DNA from 2 places in the Serratia sp. Res13-Sevr-LER1-36-b genome. Region 2 is predicted to be linked to the other one. Evidence: predicted binding sites of a transcription regulator. Region 2 holds the regulator's gene; the other holds the start of a gene.

Region 1 (7,316 bases), on a different contig from region 2:
CGTGTACGCAGCAATAGTCGAACTCGATGCCCTGGCCGATACGGTTCGGGCCACCGCCCAGGATCATGATTTTCGGACGATCGTTGGTCGGGTTGGATTCACACTCGTCTTCATAGGTGGAATACATGTAGGCGGTGTCGGTCGCAAACTCTGCCGCACAGGTGTCCACACGCTTGTAGACCGGGTGCATGTTGAAGCTGTGGCGCAGCTTGCGGATTTCGCTTTCCGCAACGCCAGCCAGCTTGGCCAGGCGCGCATCGGCAAAGCCTTTACGCTTGAGCGTACGCAGGAAATCAGCGTTCAGGCCGTTGATGCCCGCTTCGGCAACCTGCTCTTCCAGACGCACCAGCTCTTCAATCTGCACCAGGAACCAGCGGTCGATATTGGTCAGGTTGAACACGCCATCGACGGACAGACCGGCGCGGAAAGCATCGGCGATATACCAAATGCGATCGGAACCCGCATCCTTCAGCTCACGGCGGATCTTGGTCAAGGCTTCCGGATCGTCCAGGCTCACTTTCGGATCGAACCCGGTCGCGCCCACTTCCAGGCCGCGCAGCGCTTTCTGCAATGACTCCTGCTGAGTGCGGCCAATCGCCATCACTTCGCCGACCGACTTCATCTGGGTGGTCAGGCGATCGTTGGCACCGGCAAACTTCTCGAAGTTGAAGCGCGGGATCTTGGTGACGACATAGTCGATGGACGGCTCAAAGGAGGCTGGCGTACGGCCACCGGTGATGTCATTCATCAGCTCATCGAGGGTGTAACCCACCGCCAGCTTGGCGGCGATCTTGGCAATCGGGAAGCCAGTCGCTTTCGAGGCCAGCGCCGATGAACGGGATACGCGTGGGTTCATTTCAATCACGATCAGGCGGCCAGTTTTCGGGTTCACCGAGAACTGCACGTTGGAGCCGCCGGTTTCCACCCCGATCTCACGCAGCACCGCCATCGAGGCGTTACGCATGATTTGGTATTCTTTGTCGGTCAGCGTTTGCGCTGGAGCCACCGTGATGGAGTCACCGGTATGGATACCCATAGCATCGATGTTTTCGATCGAGCAGACGATGATGCAGTTGTCATTCTTATCGCGCACCACCTCCATCTCGTACTCTTTCCAGCCGATCAGCGATTCGTCAATCAGCAGCTCTTTGGTCGGGGACAGATCCAGACCGCGCTCGCAGATCTCTTCAAACTCTTCGCGGTTATAGGCGATGCCGCCACCGGTGCCGCCCATGGTGAATGACGGGCGGATAATGCATGGGAAGCCCACATCAGCGGCCACCGCCAACGCTTCTTCCATATTATGGGCGATGCCGGAACGCGCCGTGTCCAGGCCAATTTTCTTCATGGCGATATCGAAACGGCGGCGGTCTTCGGCTTTGTCGATGGCATCGGCGGTAGCGCCGATCATGGTGACGCCAAACTCGGCCAGTACGCCCTGACGTTCCAACTCCAACGCACAGTTCAGCGCGGTTTGCCCACCCATGGTTGGCAGCACTGCATCCGGGCGCTCTTTCTCGATGATTTTACGCACCACTTCCCAGTGGATCGGCTCGATGTAGGTGGCATCGGCCATTTCCGGGTCGGTCATGATGGTGGCCGGGTTCGAGTTGACCAGTACGACGCGATAACCTTCTTCACGCAGCGCCTTACACGCCTGGGCACCAGAGTAGTCAAATTCACACGCCTGGCCGATAACGATCGGGCCAGCGCCGAGGATCAGGATGCTTTTTATATCTGTACGTTTTGGCATGGCTTTTCTGGCTCCTGATTATTTGGCGTTGGTACGGTAAGTCTCAATCAGTTCGATAAAGTGATCGAACAGCGGCGCGGCATCGTGCGGGCCTGGGCTGGCTTCTGGGTGGCCCTGGAAGCTGAACGCGGCTTTATCGGTACGATGGATGCCCTGCACCGTGTGGTCGAACAGGGATTTATGCGTGACCCGCAATGTGTTCGGCAGATTATTTTCATCGACGGCAAAGCCGTGGTTCTGCGCGGTGATCATCACGGTATTGTTATCCAGATCCTTCACCGGGTGGTTACCGCCGTGGTGGCCAAGCTTCATCTTCATGGTTTTGGCACCGCTGGCCAGCGCCAACAGTTGGTGGCCCAGGCAGATACCAAATACCGGGATATCGGTTTCCAGGAAACGTTTGATGGCGGTGATGGCGTAATCGCAAGGCTCCGGGTCACCAGGGCCGTTGGACAGGAAGATGCCGTCCGGATTCATTTTCAGCACCTCTTCCGCAGGGGTTTGCGCTGGCACCACGGTGAGGCGGCAGCCGCGATCCACCAGCATACGCAGGATATTACGCTTGGCGCCGTAATCGTAGGCCACTACATGGTAAGGCAGTTCGCCCGCAGGTTTAGCCTCCGGCAAATCGCCTTCCAGCGTCCAGCTCCCCTGTTGCCAGGCGTAAGCTTCTTTGGTGGTGACCTCTTTTGCCAGGTCCATGCCTTTCAGGCCAGGGAAAGCCTTGGCTTTTTGCAGCGCCAGATCGGCATCGGTGAGGTCGCCCGCGATGATGCAGCCGTTCTGTGCGCCTTTCTCACGCAGCAGACGAGTCAGCTTGCGGGTATCGATATCGGCAATCGCCACAATATTATGACGCTTGAGGTAATCGGCCAGGCCCATTTCGTTGCGGTAGTTGCTGGCAATCAGGGGCAGGTCGCGGATGACAAGGCCTTGAGCATGAACAGCGGAGGATTCTGCGTCGGAATCATTGGTGCCGACATTGCCGATATGAGGATAAGTAAGAGTAACGATCTGGCGGGAGTAGGAAGGATCAGTGAGGATTTCTTGATAACCGGTCATCGAGGTATTGAAGACCACTTCCCCCACTGCCGTACCTTCTGCCCCGATGGCCCGACCGTGGAATTGGGTTCCGTCTTCCAGAACCAATAGCGCTGACTTAATCAAAACACCCTCCGAGGAATAATCAATCACAATATTTGCATATTAATTCAGATTTCACGCCCTAAATCAATGCAAAAACCGCCCTCAAGGCCAATTTTTGGCAAATTGGGCGCATTTTAATGATGAGCGTCCCGCTTGTCTAGATAAAGCGCCATTTTTTTCATTATTTTTGCAGCCTTCAGGGTTTAAAGGGGGTCACAGGCACAAAAACACCAGCAAACTTGACCGGGTAAACGGTTGCGAGACACAGTGACAGAAAAAATGGCTTAAAACAGCTTAAATCTGCGTAGGGAGCAATAAAGATGACGGAAAAAACAGGAATAAGACTAGATAACATATAAAAACAATAGCTACATCATTAAAAATGATCTTAACCATCATTTTCAATGTTAAAAAAAAGGACAATAAAATTATTGTCCGATTATCATATCATTATGATCAACACAACCACATCACGATGGTGTTCATTAAAATTATAACTGGTCTAAACCGAGCACATCACGCATATCAAACAGCCCATTATGCTGGTTTGATATCCATGACGCGGCACGCACCGCGCCATTGGCAAACGTCATCCGGCTTGAGGCTTTATGGGTAATTTCTACCCGCTCGCCAATATCGGCAAACATGGCGGTATGTTCACCCACAATATCCCCGGCACGAATGGTGGCAAAGCCGATGCTCTTTGGATCGCGCTCGCCGGTATAGCCCACGCGCTCGTAAACCGCGCACTCTTTCAGATCGCGTCCCAAGGCACCGGCAATCGCCTCGCCCATAGCTAACGCCGTTCCTGAAGGAGCATCTACCTTGTGGCGGTGGTGAGCTTCCACAATTTCGATATCGGTATAATCGCCCATTACCTTGGCCGCTTTCTCCAGCAGCTTGAGCACCACGTTGACGCCCACGCTGAAGTTGGCGGCAAACACGATGCCAATCTGCTGTGCCGCGGCCTGGATCGCCGCTTTACCTGCATCATCAAAACCGGTGGTGCCGATCACCATGGCTTTGCCGTGGGCCACGCAAAACGCCAGATGAGCCAGGGTGCCTTCCGGGCGGGTGAAGTCGATCAGGATATCGAAATCGTTGACAACCTTTTCCAGGTTATCGCTGACGGTGACACCCAATGCACCAACGCCAGCCAGTTCACCGGCATCTGTGCCAACCAGGCTAGACCCCGGACGCTCCAGTGCCGCCCCCAATACCACGCCCTGTGCCTGCTGCACGGCCTGGATCAATTGGCGCCCCATGCGGCCACCGGAACCCGCAATCGCGATGCGGATTTGTGAATCAGTCATACTTCGCTCTCTTTTATGGTCAAAAGCCACTCCTCGGCTATGGGTTCAGGGTAACTTCCCTACCCTATCACTACCAGAGGATTTGCTTACGGATTAGAAAATTATGATATGCCCGGTATGTTATCAGTAACGCTGTCAATTGATTAACAATTACCCGATTAGCGTCAACCGTCTGGTGCTACATAATCATGCACTATTTATGCATTACGATGAATGGCGATAAAGTCGATTTTTGCTCATTCTGCACGCTAAAGGACGAGCTTAATACTGCAACACATAAAGCCCAAGGCAGGTGGGAGACATACAGGTTAGCCGACTGTTGAGCGCATGGATGCCCGATTCGAGCCCCAGGGACGGGTTCTTCATTATGGCTCCCACCTGTTACACGATTAATTACAGCGAGTTAAAACGCAAAACGGGAAGCCAAGGCTTCCCGTTACTTAATGATATTGGCAACGATCAGTCGATCTGCTTGATATCCATGCGCAGTTCTTTCGGTACTTCAAACACGATGTTCTCTTCGCGGCCGCTGAGCTCCTGCACGTCTTTGCCGCCCAATGCTTTCAAGCGGCTGATGACGTCCTGAACCAGCACGTCCGGCGCAGAGGCTCCGGCGGTGACGCCAATGTTGCTGGCGTCTTTCAACCAGGATTCCTGAATGTCCGCCGCCGAGTCGATCAGATAGGCTGGTTTACCCACACGCTGGGCAAGTTCCGCCAGGCGGTTGGAGTTGGACGAGTTCTTCGACCCCACCACCAGCACCACGTCGGCATCACCTGCCAAGCTGCGCACCGCTTCCTGACGGTTGGTGGTGGCATAGCAGATATCGTCCTTGCGCGGCCCGATAATATCCGGGAAGCGCTTACGCAACGCATCGATCACATCGGAGGTATCATCCACCGATAAGGTCGTCTGGGTCATAAAGCACAGGTTATGCTCGTTCTTCACCTGCAATTGCCAGACATCTTCCGGCGACTCAACCAGGTACATGCCCCCCTCAGGGTTACTGTACTGGCCCATGGTGCCTTCCACTTCCGGATGCCCGGCATGGCCAATCAGGATCGCTTCGGTGCCCTTACGGCTGGCCCGAGCCACTTCCATATGCACCTTGGTCACCAATGGGCAGGTGGCATCAAACAGCATGGTCAGATCGCGGGCCTTAGCTTCGGCCCGAACAGCCTGCGACACACCGTGGGCAGAGAAGATCAGGATTGAGCCGTCCGGCACTTCCGCGATCTCTTCGATAAATACCGCACCACGCTCGCGCAGGCTTTCGACCACATAGCGGTTATGCACCACTTCGTGACGCACGTAAATCGGCGCACCATAAATCTCCAGCGCACGTTCTACGATGCTGATCGCACGATCGACCCCGGCGCAGAAGCCACGCGGGTTAGCCAGCAATATTTGCATGCGCTTCCTCCTGCTGCGGGTCGATCTCCAGCACTTCGATATCGAAGGTCACCGGATGCCCCGCCAACGGATGGTTGAAATCAACGGTGATCGAATCTTCCGCCACTTCACGCACCACACCAGGCATTTCACTGCCGTCGATGGCGGTAAACAGCATGATGGTGCCAACATCCGGCACGCCGGTTTCGTTAAAATCGCGGCGTGAGAAGAACTGGATCAGATCCGGGTTCTCCGCACCGAACGCGGCTTCCGGTTGCAGGGTAAACGCACATTTGTCCCCTGCCCGCAGGCCGATCAGCTGCTGTTCCAGCGGAGCAGACAGGCTGCCATCGCCCAGGCGGAACAGCGCTGGTTTGCCGTTACCCTGGGTTGATTCCGCGGTCGTTCCATCTGCCAGTTTCAGCGTGAAATGCACCAGCACTGCGCTGTTGCCGTTAACCTGAGCCGTCATATCACTTACCTTCGCTGTTGACGCTTTTCTTCGCCGGCAAGAACCCTTCCAGCACGATCATGGCGGCACCGACGCAGATAAAGCTGTCCGCCAGATTGAAGGTCGGGTAATGCCAGTTGCCGATATAAAAGTCGATGAAATCGACCACAAAGCCATGCCACAGACGATCAAACAGGTTGCCGAGCGCACCGCCGATAATAAAGGCATAGGCGATATTGTTCAGCTTCTGCTGGGCACTGCTGCGATACATCATCACCAGCAGCACCACCACGATGGCGACCGCAATACCGGCAAAGAACCAGCGCTGCCAGCCACCGTGATCCGCCAGGAAACTGAACGCCGCACCGTAGTTACGGGCGTAGTACAGGTTGATAGACGGGAACAACGGCTGGGTCTGGCCCAGCACGAAGTTACTCAGGATCCACTGTTTGCTGAAAAAATCCAGCGCCAGCACCACCACTACCAGCCATAGCCAGCGCAAGCCGGTCGAACTTATCGGTCTACTCATCAGGCGCTTGATCTCAGGCAAAGTTACGTTTTTCGCCGTCACCGGCTACGTTGGTCACACAGCGGCCGCAGAGTTCTGCATGCTCCGCCACCTGGCCGACATCGGTGGTGTAATGCCAGCAGCGCGGGCACTTCTCACCATCCGCTTTGCTGAATGCAATTTTCAGCCCTTTCAACAGTTCGCTTTGCTGCGCATCGGCAGGAGCATCTGCAAACGGTGCTACGCTGGCCGATGAAGTCAGCAACACAAAGCGCAGTTCGTCCTGCAGGCTGTTCAGACGTGCTGCCAGATCGCTATCGGCGTACAGCGTAACCGCCGCCTCCAACGAACCGCCAATGTGCTTGTCCGCACGTGCCTGCTCCAGCACCTTGTTCACTTCACCACGCACTTTCAGCAGATCGGCCCAGAACGCATCGTTCATGCCTTCGCCTGCCGCCAGCCCGAACAGACCGTCGTACCACTCTTCGGTAAACACGTACTGCGGGCGCTCACCTGGTAGGAAGGCCCAGATTTCATCGGCGGTAAACGACATGATCGGCGCCATCCAACGTACCAGCGCTTCCGCAATGTGGAACAGAGCGGTCTGGCAGCTGCGACGGGCAACGCTGTCGCTTTTCGCGGTGTACTGACGGTCTTTAATGATGTCCAGATAGAAGGACCCCATTTCTACCGAGCAGAACTGCATCAGGCGCTGCACCACTTCATGGAAATCGTAGTTGGCATAGGCCTGCT
Region 2 (7,316 bases):
TTGAAACTACAGCGTTGTTAGCTGAGGACACTAATCCCAGGATATAAACTAGGCAAGCACTGCTTTTTTGCCGTTGTGCGTTTGGTTTTCTGCCGTAACTGGGGCAAACTGCTTACAGCGCGTTGAACATAGTCATAAAGAAGAGGCCAACATGTTTACCGGTATCGTACAAGGCACCGCCCCGCTGGTTGCCATTGATGAAAAACCCAACTTCCGTACCCACGTTGTTGAAATGCCTGATGAGCTGTTACCAGGGCTGGAGTTGGGGGCCTCGGTGGCCCACAACGGCTGCTGTCTGACCGTCACGGAGATCGCAGGCAATCGCGTCAGCTTTGACCTGATCAAAGAGACCCTGCGGCTGACCAATCTTGGCGATCTTAAACTGGGTGATGTGGTCAATCTGGAAAGAGCCGCCAAGTTTAACGATGAAATCGGCGGGCACCTGATGTCCGGGCATATTATCTGTACCGCGGAAGTCACCAAGATTTATACCTCGGAAAATAATCGCCAGATCTGGCTGCGTATGCCGAATATCGATTTGATGAAATATGTGCTGCATAAGGGTTTCATCGGCATCGATGGCATTAGCCTGACCATAGGCGAGGTGGTCAATAACCGTTTCTGTGTGCATTTGATCCCGGAAACCCTTGAGCGCACCACGCTGGGTAAAAAGCGCCTGGGCGACAAGGTCAATATAGAAATCGATCCGCAAACTCAAGCGGTGGTGGATACCGTCGAGCGTGTGCTAGCCAATCGTGAGGCTGTGTTAGCTGTCACCAAGCCGCCAGTACCCTAAGCCTGAGAATCCTGTACCGATAACCCTACATAGGAGCCAAACGTGAAGTTTTATGGGAAAACGATGATGCTAGCGGCGCTGTTGGCGCTGACCGCCTGTTCAAGCTCCCCAGAACAGGCGAACTCACAGTCTGCCGAGGCTGAAGATGATACCTGCGGTGCATCGCAGTATCAGAATTATGTGGGTAAACCGTTGTCTGCGTTGGACGGGGTTAATATTCCCCAGCAGGTACGGACTATTCCTTATAACTCTATGGTAACCATGGACTTCAATCTAAAGCGCTTGAACTTCCTGGGTGACAGTGAAGACAAAATCATTCGCGTTTATTGCGGTTAATAACCCTTTACCCCAACCCTGTGGGTTGGGGTAAAGGATTTTAGCGGGGAACTCGCAGACCGCCTTCGACACCTTTAGGGCTGAATACTACCTGCCAAAGTTGAATATCGCGAGCGCGGAACGCTCCTGCGCAGGCATTAAGGTAATAACTGAACATCCTTTCAAAACGTTCGGAATAGCGCGATGCCAGCAGTGGCCAGCTCTGTTTGAAACGTTCATACCAGGCCATCAGGGTGCGATCGTAATCTGCGCCGATATTATGCCAATCTTCCATGACGAAACGGCCTTCGCTGGCCTGGGCAATATGTTTCACCGACGGCAGACAGCCGTTGGGGAAGATATATTTATTGATCCACGGATCAACGTTCATATCGGTCTCGTTGGAACCAATGGTATGCAACAGGAAAATGCCATCGGGTTTTAAATTACGTTCCACTACCTCGAAATAGGTTCGGTAGTTCTTCGGCCCAACGTGTTCGAACATGCCGACTGAGACGATGCGGTCAAACTGCTGGTGGAGATCGCGGTAGTCCTGCAGTAGAATTTCCACGTCCAGACCGGCACAGCGCTCTTGCGCCATTTTCTGCTGTTCTGCGGAGATGGTGACCCCCACCATGGAAACGCCGTAGTGCTTGGCCGCATACGTAGACAGGCCGCCCCAGCCACAGCCGATATCCAATACCCGCATACCAGGCCGCAGGTGCAGTTTTTCGCAAATTAGCCGTAGCTTGGCCTCTTGCGCTTCTTCCAACGTCGTGGCCTGTTGCCAATAGCCGCAGGAATATTGCATATAGGGATCCAGCATCTGGGTAAACAAATCGTTACCCAGGTCGTAATGCTCCTTGCCAACGATCCAGGCGCGTTTTTGGGATTGCAGATTGGTCAGGCGGGCGGCGGCAATACGCAAGATATCCTTCAGGTGGTGGGGCAGTTTCTTTTCCAGGCCAGCTGCGACAACCCGCTGAAAAAATATGTCCAGCCGTTCGCACTCCCACCAACCGTCCATATAGCTTTCGCCCAGCCCCAGAGAGCCGTCTTGCAGTACGCGTTTAAAGAAATTGGGATTATTGATCTGAATATCGAAAGGGCGTGAACCATTGATTTCAATACCGGCCATGCTAAGCATTTCATGAGCGATACGATACCAATGGTTATCCTGGATGCTCAGATCTTCTATACACGATGAACTCATAGCTTCTCCATCACCTTCTTCTGACTTATGATCCTGCAGAATTTAATGTAGCCAATTTCTACAGGGACATACGTATACCTACGGTAAAAATTCACCGTGGTGTCTGAAATTCGACTTGAACAGAGGAAATTTAAGAGACTCCCTGCGTCAAAGGACGCGGGTAAATGCAACCTTAAATAAAGTGTGATGCCATCCACGTACGCAGCAGTTGCTGCAATAAGAGCTTAGTATAACTGTTATTCTAAAAGGTCGTTTTTGAGTATAGGCTTGCCGAGGCGTAGACTCAACTGCAAATCGCGCTCGGCAAGAATTTTCATTAAGTGACTATTTACAGAGATAATTATGACACGGAGTCGACACGCTCCTGCCGTGTTACCTGCGTTTCATCCGTTCCTTTCCCACGCTGCATCAGATAGCCCAAGGCTGCTAAAAATACGGTAGCAACCATTACGGTAACCGTGGCTAACAGCGGTTGGGCGATAAATGCCGAAACCAACAGGCTGGCGATAAAACATAATCCCAGCTGTAGCGTGTTTTGCAGCGCAGCGGCTTTGCCGCTGTTGTTGGGGAAGGGCATCAACGCATTGGCCACTAAAATAGGATAGCTGGCACCGTTAACTAATGCCATAAAGCAGAACGGGATCAACAGTGTGGTCAACGTCGGTTCGCTCAGGGTGGCAATCAGATACAGTGCTACCATGCTGATGCCATAAGCTACCAGCAGCCATGGCAACAAGGTTTTGCCAGAAATGCGATTTAAGGCGCTACGGCAGCTGTAACCCCCCAATAAGAAAGCCAGCGTTTGTGGCACATAGCTTAGGCCAATATCGTTAGGGCTATACCCCATATCGCCGAGGATAAAGGGTGAGCCCGTCAGCCAGGCGAAGAAGCCGGCAGAACAGGCGGCAAAAACCATCACGTTGCCGCTGAAGACCGGGGATTTCAAGATCTGCATAAAGCCAAGGCTGGGCTTTTTATCGGCGGAAGGTACCAGTCTGCTACGGTCTTTCAGCAGTAAGGTGGGGATCAGCAGCAGGGCGGTAATCCCCAACAGCACGGCGAAGATGGCCCGCCATCCCATATGGTTGAGCAACCAGGCGCCTAGCAGCGGGGCCAGCGCCGGAGAGAGTGCGACCAGCGGCATAATGGAGGCGAAAACGCGGTTGGCTTTGCCATCGCGGTAACGATCAACCACGATCGCCTGCCAGGTGACGGCGGCGGAACACACGCCAATGGCTTGGATAAAGCGCAGTGACCACAGTTGTGCCACGTTTTCGACCCACAGCATACCTAGACAGCCGACGGCGAACAGTGCCAGGCCAATCAATAACACGGGCTTACGGCCAATGCGGTCAGACAGCGGCCCCCACAGCAACTGGGCGAAGGCAAAGCCTGCCAGGAAGATACTCAGGCTGGCGCTGATCGCCCCAGCGGAGATTTGCAGATCCTGCTGCATGGCCCCAAAGGCGGGCAGGTACATATCGGTAGCCAGATAGCCCAACATACTTAGGCCGGCCAGGTAGAACATAAATCCAAAATTTCGCATTGCTATTTCTCGTTAAAATTATGTTGTCGCAGGTTTTGAAGCGCCGGCAAGTGTATACGGCTGGATCTCTGCTTGTGAAACGGTAATATTTGCAAGGTGCTGTTAAAAAATTTGAAGGCAAAGTTATGTGGTCTGAATATTCACTCGATGTGGTAGATGCGGTGGCGCGAACCGGTAGTTTCAGCGCAGCGGCGCAGGAATTGCATCGCGTTCCCTCGGCGGTGAGCTATACGGTGCGCCAACTGGAGCAATGGCTGGCGGTGCCGCTGTTTGAACGCCGTCACCGCGATGTGGAACTCACGCCAGCGGGGGCGCTGTTTGTTAAAGAAGCACGGGTTGTTATCAAAAAAATGCTCGATACCCGACGACAGTGTCAGCAGGTGGCCAACGGTTGGCGCGGGCAATTGCGGATTGCGGTCGATCTGATCGTCAAACCTCAGCGCAGCCGCCAACTGGTGCTGGATTTTTATCGCCATTTCCCCGACGTAGAACTGATAGTGCAGCCTGAAGTATTCAACGGCGTGTGGGATGCACTGGTCGATGGTCGCGCTGAGATGGCCATTGGTGCAACGCGGGCGGTGCCGGTCGGCGGCGGTTTTGCCTTTCGCGATATGGGTTTTATGAATTGGCTCTGCGTAGTACATGCTAAACATCCGCTCGCCGCCTTGCAAGGAAAGCTGCGCGACGATCAACTACGGCCTTATCCCTCGTTGCTGTTGGAGGATACTTCGCGCAATTTACCCAAGCGGGTGACCTGGTCGCTGGACAACCAGCGGCGGCTGACCGTGCCGGACTGGGTTTCGGCGGTAGATTGTTTGCGTGCCGGGCTGTGTGTGGGCATGGTGCCCGCGCATCGAGTATTGCCGTTGGTACAAAGTGGCGAACTGGTGGTGTTACCACTGCATGAGCCTTTCCCGCCCAGCGCCTGCTGCCTGACCTGGCAGCAAAACGCCCAGTCTCCGGCCATGGCCTGGCTGTTGGACTATCTTGGCGACAGCGAAACGCTGAATCAGGAATGGCTCAGTGAAGAGGGGCCGGGTGATTAATCGGGCGCGGCATATTGCGGCGCCCCTACGGAGAAATATGGGTTAAGAAATAGGACTTAGCGGCGGTAATCGACAAAAGGACCATCTGCCACGGAGCGACGCTCAATAAGTTTTGGATGCACTTCAATCACCTGCGACTCTTCACGCTTGCTGATGATGCGATCTAACAGCATGGTAAAGGCCATCTCGCCCAGGCGCTCTTTAGGCTGGTGAATGGTGGTCAGAGCGGGAGTGAAGTAGCGGGCATTACGCACGTTGTCGTAACCAATAACCGAGATATCCTGCGGTACACGCAACCCCAGCTCATCGGCGGCGCAAATCGCCCCCATGGCCATAATATCGCCGCCACAGAAAACGGCGGTTGGGCGATGCTTTTGCGACAGGATCTGATGCATGGCTTTGTAGCCAGATTCAGGCTCGAAATCCCCCTGCACGACCCATTCTTCGCGCACTTCGATGTTGGCTTCCTTCATGGCCTTCAGAAAGCCCTGGTGGCGACCTCCACCGGTATTACGCGCCAGTTGACCAGGAATGGCACCGATGTCCCGGTGGCCACGTTCGATCAGGTAGCGGCCTGCCAGGTAACCGCCCTCGAAGGCATTGTCGATAATGGTATCGGTGAAGTCTCCGCGCGCGGTACCCCAATCCATCACTACCATGGGAATATTACGGTAATCTTCCAGCATGCCCAGTAGCTGATCTGGATATTCTGAGCACATCACCAGCAGGCCATCGACGCGCTTTTGCGCCAACATCGCCAGATAGGCTTGCTGTTTATCCAGATTATTGTGCGAGTTACACAAGATCAGGGTATAGCCTTTGCTGTAACAGCTGTTTTCAACCGCTTCGATCACTTCGGCAAAATAGGGGGCCTCGCTCGAGGTGGCGAGCAAACCGATCGATTTGGTGTGATTGACCTTGAGACTGCGGGCTACGGCGCTGGGTGAATAGTGCAGCTCTTTGATGGCGGCCCAAACGGCCGTTTTGGTATCTTCGGCGACGAAACGCGTTTTATTGATAACGTGCGATACGGTAGTGGTAGAAACGCCAGCGCGTTTGGCCACATCTTTAATCGTTGCCATGTAAAAAATGACTCCTAAACCCACATGTTACAGCATGTAAGTATGATGTTAATCGTTTGCCTACGTAGATCCTTCCCCAGATAAGCGAAAACTGAGTTTTTAGTGCTGAAGTCGTAAATCGCTTGAACAGGGAGGGGCAGTTTATCGGTACGCAGTAGTGAACTGCGGATTTTGTCGCAAATTGAAGAAAAGTGGAAGAGCTAATCGGTAATTATCAGCGGGGAAATCAAAACAAGATTTTAATCACGGACTGTGGGAAAATGATTTGACGTATAAACTGTGTGGCTTATGCTCTGGAAAAGCCAATCTGAGAGGGAGTTGTATATGGATACCAATTTGAAGATGTCATTACTCACCACCGTGGGTGCTTTGGCAATGATTATTGCTTTCAGTTTTATTGCCGCATTGAACTGATCCGCAGCAGAAAAACAAAGGCGCAGCTTGATGCTGCGCCTTATTATTAGCTAGCCACCCGCCGTTAAGCCAGGTTTTCTGCCACGAACGCCCAGTTCACCAACGCCCAGAAGTTTTCCAGGTACTTTGGTCGCGCATTGCGGTAGTCGATATAGTAAGCATGTTCCCACACGTCAACGGTCAATAGCGGAACGTCTGCGCCGGTCAGCGGGGTTGCCGCATTCGAGGTGCTGACGATCGCCAGACTACCGTCCGCTTTTTTCACCAGCCAGGTCCAGCCCGCGCCGAAGTTTTTCACGGCGGCATCGGTGAACTGCTCTTTAAAGGCGGCGAAGGAGCCGAATGACTTATTGATGGCCTCTGCCACTGCGCCCGTTGGCTCGCCACCACCTTGCGGTGATAAGCAGTGCCAATAGAAGGTGTGGTTCCAGACCTGAGCGGCGTTGTTGAACACGCCGCCGGTGGAGGTCTTGACGATCTCGACCAGGGATTTGCCTTCGAACTCGCTGCCTTTCACCAGATTGTTCAGGTTAACCACATAGGTGTTATGGTGCTTGCCATAGTGGTATTCCAGCGTTTCTGCGGAAATGTGCGGTTCGAGAGCGTTTTTCTCATACGGTAATGCAGGTAATTCAAACGACATTGCTTTCTCCTTTTATAGACAATACGCCTCTCCGACGCTTTGGGCCGTGGGGCCGAGGGCGAAAAAACGCAATTGCACCACTTTTGTTATGGTTATTAATCTTAACAACTTTCCGAGCGAAAAGAACATCCAAAGTGTGCCAAGTGGCTGATTGATTAAAGTCGCAGCGGTTTTTGATTTTTGGGGGAGTAAGGCACGGCTGAGCAGCTGGCTCAGCCGTGCTAGGTCAACGAATGGTGGTCGGGGTCACTACGCGGCGGG

Evidence for each region. Region 2 encodes PurR, which represses purine synthesis genes. Its sites were predicted from a motif close to CANGCAAACGTTTGCNTG; they were not measured.
Region 1: the regulator PurR is predicted to act here: its motif matches at 3,144-3,161, upstream of carA (glutamine-hydrolyzing carbamoyl-phosphate synthase small subunit).

Annotation. Positions count from the first base shown of each region.
Region 1 is NZ_JADACK010000020.1:300,565-307,880, forward strand. It holds gene carB (carbamoyl-phosphate synthase large subunit) at 1-1,753, opposite strand, end outside; gene carA (glutamine-hydrolyzing carbamoyl-phosphate synthase small subunit) at 1,772-2,920, opposite strand; gene dapB (4-hydroxy-tetrahydrodipicolinate reductase) at 3,391-4,212, opposite strand; gene ispH (4-hydroxy-3-methylbut-2-enyl diphosphate reductase) at 4,672-5,625, opposite strand; gene fkpB (FKBP-type peptidyl-prolyl cis-trans isomerase) at 5,606-6,076, opposite strand; gene lspA (signal peptidase II) at 6,078-6,584, opposite strand; gene ileS (isoleucine--tRNA ligase) at 6,598-7,316, opposite strand, start outside.
Region 2 is NZ_JADACK010000005.1:721,760-729,075, forward strand. It holds gene IMQ33_RS04395 (riboflavin synthase subunit alpha) at 152-796, shown strand; gene IMQ33_RS04400 (I78 family peptidase inhibitor) at 839-1,132, shown strand; gene cfa (cyclopropane fatty acyl phospholipid synthase) at 1,173-2,324, opposite strand; gene punC (purine nucleoside transporter PunC) at 2,665-3,870, opposite strand; gene punR (DNA-binding transcriptional activator PunR) at 3,996-4,916, shown strand; gene purR (HTH-type transcriptional repressor PurR) at 4,973-5,998, opposite strand; gene IMQ33_RS04425 (YnhF family membrane protein) at 6,323-6,412, shown strand; gene sodB (superoxide dismutase [Fe]) at 6,477-7,055, opposite strand; gene IMQ33_RS04435 (C40 family peptidase) at 7,282-7,316, opposite strand, start outside.